DNA from 2 places in the Legionella sp. 227 genome. Region 1 is predicted to be linked to the other one. Evidence: riboswitches for the same ligand, from Rfam matches in the RefSeq annotation. Region 1 holds a riboswitch; the other holds the start of a gene.

Region 1 (4,430 bases):
TGTTTTAGATGTTTACCAATTTACTCACTTTGCTTTCTGCCCGATGTGAATGACAATGATTAATAAATGCTAAGACGCCACTATCTGGGGCACAATCTTTAGGACTATGGTGCGACGTATCAGGAATATCTACAGAAGCACCCGCCTCTATAAGCATTTTAATCATTTCTCGGTCACCCCCTGCCACTGCCTTATGTAGCGCCGTTTGACCCAAGTTATCCTGAAGATCTAAAGCTGCCCCAGCGTTCACTAATGCGCGCGCGCAATCCAAATTTTTGCCGGAAACGGCCCAATGCAGAGCTGTGCGTTTATAAGTAGAATCTGTTTTATCTAAATCCGATTTCGACATTGATTTAATGAGAACCTTAAGTTCAAATAATCGCCCCCAAGTTGCCGCTCTTCTTAGCGCCTGATCGTGCACTGGACTACCTAATTCACCCGTTTTACGTAATGAAGCACAGACGTTAGCCAGTTGAACTGCATCTTGTGTCTTACGTGACTCACCCAAAAAAGTAAGCAGTTTTGGGGCGAGTTTTCCACTGGCTTGATCCATAATGGTTTGATTCGTGTCCACTAATCTGGAGCTTATAGAAGAGATTTCTAACAGCTCATGGGTACGCTCCATATCAACCCGGCTTAGTGGCTTCTTAGCAAAAAGCAGGCTTGATAATTCGATAATCATCTGCGGCATGGCACCAAATAAGGAAGTATCACTTGAAACAAGTGATTTCACAGCAATTAAATAAGCTGCAACAAATTCGGTATTGTTTGACATATCTTGATAATAGGTCAGCTTTTTATCCCTCATTGCTTCCAAAGTACTGGTAACACCCGTTGACAAAACCAAATCGCCTGATGAATTAGCAACGGTTTGGCGCATTACTACATTGGGTAAGCTTTGATGGTATTCGATTGCTGGCAGCGACTTGGAAGTAGGCAATGTCGTATCATGATCGTACGCATATTTGATATCCGATTTATTACTGCCAAAATCCCCGACAAGAACATATTTATCTTGACCACTCAACTTAATGTATTGTGCAATTAATTTATAATCTTTAGAAGAATCTACTGCGGCAAGATACATAAAACCATATTTACCTGTCGGAAGTGAGGCTTTCTCAGGATTACTTAATGCCGGTAAATCTTCTGCTTTAGTAATGGTAGGTAAGCCTAAACGGTCCTGGCCAATACCTGCACTGCCAATCAACATATCCTGATCACTAAATGATTCATAAAGCCCGGGTTGATTCATTTTGGCTTGCATACGGTATAAGGTTTGCATGAAGATATCTGCAAAGGCCTCCTGGTTTACATTCCCTACAAATATGAATTTACTGTCAGGAGAAAGAACTCGCTTCACAAGATTAGCTGCTGAATACTTGCAACGATTGGCATCGATAAAGGCTACCACTGTATTTTCAACGGCATCAAACTCTTCCAAGGAAGACAGTCCAACATCAGTCCCCTCTATTGATAAACGACCCTTAACTGTATTGCCGTACATACTTTTAAATCGAGGAACCCCATCAAGCGTACTGACTAAAACGACATCAATATCCTTAACTCCCTGTTTTTCGAGCTCGCGAACAACATCCTTGGCAATATTACCTGCGAAAGCAAAATCACCTTTTGCAGTTGGATTATGACAATTAGCGTGAATAACAATAACCTTACCCATAAAATGAATCCTCTGACTGACCAATTTATGAGCTATATTTTAAAACACCAACCTTAACAAAACCTTAGCATTTAGTATTTTTTATGTTTTGTTAGAGTGTTTTTATTTCACTTGTCATTAAAAACAACTAGATTGTAAGCTAATGAATTTTTCTGGATTAAATGAAGACAAAATGACGCGAGAGCAAGTAACATGTTCAAGTAATGAAGCATTGAGAGGATTTACTTTTCAGCTTTTACCCTTCATGGTAAAATATTGTTCGTACATTAGGGGTGCCCGTTGTGGCTGAGAGGATGAACCAACCCTTTGAACCTGATCTCATTCGTCTGAGCGGAGGAAAATGTGTCTATAGTTATGCTCTCAGGTATTATTGCTTTTATTACTTCTTTTATCGGCTTATTGCCGCAAATTATCAAATCCTTAAAAACACGATCAACTCATGATCTTTCCATGCTCATGTTGGTTAATTACTTCATATGTTCTCTAGCTTGGATTATTTATGGGAGCAGTACGGATTCATTTTTTGTGATCAGTTCTAATGCAGTAGGTTTGATTGTCAGTGTGCTGCTTATTCTTTTAAAAAGACATTATGATGCACGATGTAATTAATTTAACAGGCTATCGATCGATTCTATGCCTCAACGGAGAATTACCTGAGTCATCATTCTTCAAAACATTGAACATGCCCATTATCGCAGCAGATGGGGCGGCCAATAGTTTATTAGAGCGTGGAATTAGCCCGCACTTAATTACTGGGGATTTGGATTCTGTTCGACCATCTCTCTTAGAAAACCATCCTTTTCTTCATTCAGCCGATCAAAATTTTAGTGATTATCAAAAAGCGATGCACTATTTAAAAGAGAATGATTTATTACCTGCCATCATTGTAGGAATCAATGGCGGGCATTTGGATCATGTGTTGAATAACATAAATATTTTTATGGAAACAAATTGTCTTTTGTATGCGCCCCCCATACGCGGCTTTGTTTTAAATGAAAAATCAAGTATGGGGTGCTCATTACCCATGCATACAAAAATTTCATTAATCGGAATACCCACAGCAACTATTTCTTCAAAAGGGCTTCAATGGGAGCTCAATCATTCGCAACTTTATTTTCCAGGAAAAACTTCGTGTTTCAATCGAACACGACTATCTGACATTGTTTTGGAAATTCATCAAGGCTCGGTTTTGGTTTTGATATATGAGCAAATGATTGAGGATGCGGGGCTCATGTTCGCTAATCCATAAAGACAGACAATGATCCTGAAAAACCCGATTATCGGAGAATGGTAGGCAGCCCCTAATCGATTTCAATGGAGCAATGATCTCCTGTAGTCACTAAAGTCACAATACTGTCTTTTGCTAGCTTTTGGGAACCACATAAAATGTCTGGACCAAATGCTGAATTTTTTCGATAACCAAAGATATATACTTTATTTGCAGGTCCTTTGCCTGAATAGGACTTCCCGCGAGCCCCCGATTTTTTACCCTCCACAGTAAACCCCAAAGCAGCAGCTGTCTTCTCATCGGTTTTTACTTGAACACTGATCGTATCCTTGGCGATGGCTTGAATTGCAAAAGAAAATATAATGAACCCAATCCCATTTTTTATTAAATTTTTCATCATATAAACGCTCCTTGTTCTATGATTCTCTTAATATAACTTATTTAAGGCTTAAGGAATATAAATTCAACTAAATACTAAAAATTTTCTAATTCAAGCTTGTTTTTCGTTACTCTCTTAAGAATAAACCAGTGGAACGAGTCAGATAAATCAATTCCGTGTTTCATATCGGTCAACAAATGGAGACCTACGTGCTGCTCTTGAATTCCAAATCATATACACTATTATCAATATATAGCCAGGTGAATTCGTCTGCGAATAGAATGAGAGGTTTTCTACTCTAATTTTGATAGGAATGTATGGATATATGGTCCTTCCCAGAACCCTATATTTGAATTTTTGTAGCCTGTTCGTTTGATGCATTGATTTTAAGATATTGATTCAGAGCGCTCTAGCTCTTCAAAGAGACACATTGAGTCCAAAAAATAAGGGTTTGTGAATTATGTTGCTAAAATTTTTTAGAGGAAAATCTCCCAGCGCTAGTCATGCAGTAGAGCATGCTGCCATTTTTGGTGTTCATGAAGCACATAAACCCAATTTGTTCAAAGGTGCTCTTTCTGGTGAGCGTTGGCGTCATGAAAGCATGGGCAAAACTTTAAGTACAATAACTGATTATAAAAAATTAGAGGAATTAAAAAAGACAGCAACCGCAAATTTAACTTCTTGGGCGAAAAAAAGATCTGATCCGCCTCCTGAGGTTGAAGTCGTATACCAAGATTGGGGTGTTACAGCGATGGAGGCTACCCAAAAGTATGCAAAAATTTATTCCATATTAAATATGGCCAATTCCCTCTATCCTGGAGGAGGGTCATTGGAAGGCGGAAGTGCTCAAGAAGAAAACATGTGGCATCGAACCACTTGCGCGCTTTCATTAATGGATAAAATAGTCCGACATGATAAGGATTATGAGAATGCATTTCTTTATACTCCTGAAGGCATAGAATTAGTAGAAGGCCGAAGGAGAATGACCCATGAAGAACTCGAAATTTTAAAGCAACGCTGTAAAGAAGCCTATTCACCAAACGCATGTAAAACCTTCCACAGTGATGAACCGAGAATTTGTTTTAGAGGGCCTGAAGTATTGCTTACGCCGTCAATAGATGATTTTTCAGCCAATAAGATTT
Region 2 (4,430 bases), 830 kb from region 1:
TCCGGCTGCAAACTAAACTCATCACCAATCACTTCTAATTTAATCCATGACGTATTAAAAAGTTCACGCGCCATTTCGGCGGTAGTAATCGCAGTTTGTGCATCACGACAACCAGCAGTATTGGGCAGTAAACAACAATTCAAAGACTGAATGGTTTGCCAAAATAAATCGCTACCTGTACCACTGGCCATTTGTCGTTTCAGAGAAACGGTAATTACCTCCGCTTTCGAGGCCCGTACCGCATCGGTCATTACCTCAAGTGATGGATAACCCGCAGTCCCCAAAAGCAACCGACTTGTTAAAAGCTTATCTGCTAAATGCCACATGATTACCCTCCTTGCATCGGCACGATGAGATCAATACGGTCTCCCTCGCATAAGGTAGTCTCCGCAAACATCGATTTGGGGATAAACTGATTATTAATTGCGATTGCCACATGTGCGGCAATACCGTTCTTCTGTTCAAGTATTGCCTGTAGCGTACTGGATGCATCTACAGTTAGTGGTTCATCATTTATATAAATGATCATCAATAAGCCTCCCAGAGCTCAGGATAATAAATGTCTTTTTTATTGCTCTTTAGTCCACGTAAAATTTCCTCTACCAATGCCGGGGCTATTAAAAATCCATGACGATAAAGTCCATTTACCGCAATCAGTTGCTTTGCATATTTTATACGCGGCTGATGATGCACTAAAGTGGGACGACAGTGCGTCACCGTTTTAATGATTCGTGCTTCAGCAAAACCTCGATGTACATAGTAAGCAGCTGTTAATAGTTCAAGTGTCGTTCGTACTGAAATTGGACTGGAGTCTTCTGTCTCCAATTCGCTGGCTCCGATAAGGTAATAAGAATTAGGACGAGGAGCAATATAAATAGTGTATCTTGGATGCAAAAAGCGTATGGGTCTTTGCAATTGAACTTCAGGTGCATGCAACCAGATAAGTTCCCCGCGAAGCCCACGTAAATTGGTAAACGTGTTTTTTGCTCCAAGACCCCGGCAATCAAAAACAAAATCAAATAAATAGGACTCCTTTGCTGTTTCTACTTTGCCTGAATGGATGCAAGAAACATAAGTTTGGTCCCGCCAAACGACTCCTTGCTGGCAAAGATGTTTTTTGAGTGCCAGCAATAAACTCTGATTATCGAGTTGCGCTTCTTTGGGGAAATAATACCCTGCCTGGAAATGATTCAGCTCCGGTTCAAGCTGCCCCAGAGAATCTTGAGTGAGCACTTGATAACATGAGTCACTTAATTTATTGACAATCCGTGTACTGAACTGCTGCCATTCTGCTTTGTCTTGAGGGTGGTGCACTACAAGAGAACCTTTTTGACGAAAATACACAGGTTCCGTTAATTGATGCAAAATAGACTTCCATAATCCAGCAACGGACTCCATTCCCAACTTGAAAATTACATGCTCCGCTTTATCAAGCTCAGACCAAGGTGCCAATAAACCTGCAGCGGCGTAGCTGCAATTATTGAACGCGCTTTCTGCCTCAAATAGGGTTACCTGCCATCCATCATTGTGTAACCGCAAAGCCAGCAAACACCCCATGATTCCAGCACCAACAACAGCAACATTTTTCATTTAATTAAAATCACTCAAAAATAACCTACCGTAGGTTGAGCCTTGTCCCAACGATAAACAATAAGATCAATACCAAACTGCTTAAATTTTCTAAAGTTGGGCCAAGGCCTAACCCACAATTATTCACCCACACAACATGCGATAGGCTCTAAATCAGAATGAGGCATCTTGGGCAGCAGCTCATTTGTATAACAGGAATGCACTGAGAAAGAATCATCAATCACTCCTAAATGCTTGCCAAAACGTCCTACCTTATTCCAATCACGTTCTACATTCAAAAGCGTGCGCGAGAAAAAGGGTAAACTACGAATAAAAATCGTATGATACATGGGCGTTCGTAACTGGGGCTTTGTTTTACATAAGAGTTCATAAGCTTCATCTGGATTTTCGGTAGTAAACGCTGCTCCACGTTGTGTGGCTTTGAGAAAACCTTTAATGGTTTCAGGATTTTTTAACATCCTTTCTGGCACAATAAACTGAATGGAGCAAAAACAGCAGCAACCTAGACCAGCTAGCTGATCCAGGCGTAAAAATACTGTTTCACCACGCAGATGCTCCAATTCAACTTTTTGGAAATTAATAAAACCAATGCCAGTATCAATAATGTCACGACAAATTGCATCAGTAACATTCATGCCAATACGGACTGTTTCATAGCTTGCAGAATCAATACCAGCCAATTGTGCCAAATTATCAATAATGATTTTGCCGAACTCACCAATATACCCTACCCGTTTACCAACAATATCTTGAAATGAAGTAATGCCACTGGACTTAAGTGCGATAAGCCCAGTAGGAGGTTCATCCAATAGCGTTCCAATTGATGTGACAGGATAACCTTTTGCACGAGCGGCTAAAGTATGAATCATGGCTTTAACGCCAAAATCAACATGCCCCATACCTACAATTTCTGTCACATCACTGGGATCACTAGGCTCCAAAATTGCAAGTTTTATGCCTTCTTGTTGGTAATAACCCAATGAATGAGCAACAAAAATTGGGGTATGGTATGGGTTTGCATACCAATTGAGTAATAAAGTTGTTCTTGTAGATAATGCGTTCATGCCATAGCTCCTTAGATTAATTAATAAAATAAAGGATGGCTAAAGATATCGCGTAAAGACTAAATTGAAGAAGTTAACCTTCATTAGAACTGTTGGGAATCACTCGCAAATAAGAGCAAATGCACCATGACAGGCCATTCAAAAGCTCAACTGTTCTCAAATGAAATTCAGTTTTAAGGCGTTCTTACGCTGGTATGAACCAGATCAAGTTCAACGGGTATTTCTCAGACGTTTATCACGACACCCCGCGCCATCAATTGTTGGTAATGCTAGCTGTTATGGAAAAAACTGTCAAACATTATAATAAGAACAACCCTCATCCGTGCTGACGGGCACCTTCTCCCCATGGTGAGAAGGCATCTTTTGAGGCAAAATATAAAAAAATCCCTTCTCCCGTTATCGGGAGAGGGGCTGGGGTGAGGGTAAAAATCTATTTATCATTCTGCACATAAAACACATTATGCTGAATCAAAAATCGCTGACATAATAAAGGAGTATGTTGCAATAAATGATGCAGATAAGCGCGCGTAAATCGTTGCGAACAAGTAGGACACGCGCAATCAGCATCAATGAGTTCAAATTGCATTTGTGTTTTTGAATCCGTTAAATCCACATCCCCTGCACGGCTGTATACCTTTCCTTGCATCGCTGCTTGTGCAGGTTCATCGGTCTCAATAAATCCTATACCTTGATCACGCAAGCGCCATATTAATTCGGAGTCAAAACGACCCATAATATAGCGCGGTACATGCGACCACCGATTTAATTGTTCCCAATCCACCTCATTCAAAACATTAAAATAAACTCCATGCGGCTTAATTACTTCGTGTTTCTTTAAGTCATTAACATGCATAAATGGAACAATTGCATCATTCCAATTATCCCAAATTTGTGGAAAATCCTGCATGATGTTTTGGGGTAAAATGACTGCATTGGGCTTTAAGTGCTGAATAAGATGGAGCAACTCTCCCACAGTAAATTTTATTCTAGAACCATCATAAGGTGATTTAAGCGTAAAAATTCCCTCTTTATTCGCCACAAGCGATGCTGCATTCAGCACGATAACACCTGGCCAAACGAGATAATGGGATATATCGGATATTTTTTTGAGCGCATCCTGGCCAGGTTTATACAACAGGCTCTCTAGAGAATAAGATGCTGCCATTACTTTTGCTTCGTGCCAATTTGCTGTTGTAAGACACGCACCTGCTTCTGAAGTTAAAACAGGTATAAAATTCTGTACTGCAGTCAACATTTCTAATCTCCTGATTTATTATCCATTCACCAAAATTTTGAGTGCTTTAGGGAAAAAGTCAGATTTGAGTTCAGGTTGGAAGGAGCTCGATTCAAAAAAGCGCAGCATACATCAATATGAGCATTTTTTAATTGAGATCGTTTCAACCTGTGCCAAATATAGCTTTTGGTGAACGGTTATCTGATTTACAGCAATAAACTGGTATCACCATAACTAAAGAACCGGTACTTCTTTTCAATTGCTTCTTGATAAAGCATCATTGCTTGTTTATGACCAATAAAAGCGGAAACCAGCATTAATAAAGTCGATTCAGGTAAGTGAAAATTGGTCATTAATCCATCACAAATCTTAAACTCATAGCCTGGGTAAATAAAGATGTCTGTATCCCTACTGCAGGGACTTAGTATTCCATTGTGGACCGCACTCTCAAGACTTCGCATAGCAGTTGTACCGACGGCAATTACCCTATTTCCTGCAGCCTTTGTAGCATGTACCGCAGCACATAATTCAGGACTTATTGT

The links. A riboswitch is a leader RNA that binds a small molecule or an ion and turns the genes downstream of it on or off. The one in region 1 is predicted to bind thiamine pyrophosphate.
Positions count from the first base shown of each region.
Region 2: it holds a riboswitch for thiamine pyrophosphate, as region 1 does, so the genes downstream of both, ACF8MK_RS16720 (ABC transporter substrate-binding protein) here and ACF8MK_RS03410 (SemiSWEET family sugar transporter) in region 1, are expected to answer to the same signal.

Region 1 is NZ_CP171154.1:787,128-791,557, forward strand. It holds gene ankY (Dot/Icm T4SS effector AnkY/LegA9) at 5-1,681, opposite strand; TPP riboswitch at 1,940-2,037, shown strand; gene ACF8MK_RS03410 (SemiSWEET family sugar transporter) at 2,024-2,290, shown strand; gene ACF8MK_RS03415 (thiamine diphosphokinase) at 2,274-2,930, shown strand; gene ACF8MK_RS03420 (hypothetical protein) at 2,983-3,309, opposite strand; gene ACF8MK_RS03425 (poly(ADP-ribose) glycohydrolase domain-containing protein) at 3,749-4,430, shown strand, end outside.
Region 2 is NZ_CP171154.1:3,866,174-3,870,603, forward strand. It holds gene ACF8MK_RS16705 (thiazole synthase) at 1-326, opposite strand, end outside; gene thiS (sulfur carrier protein ThiS) at 329-529, opposite strand; gene thiO (glycine oxidase ThiO) at 529-1,590, opposite strand; gene ACF8MK_RS16720 (ABC transporter substrate-binding protein) at 1,710-2,654, opposite strand; TPP riboswitch at 2,819-2,912, opposite strand; gene ACF8MK_RS16725 (tRNA-guanine transglycosylase) at 3,085-3,909, opposite strand; gene queA (tRNA preQ1(34) S-adenosylmethionine ribosyltransferase-isomerase QueA) at 4,095-4,430, opposite strand, start outside.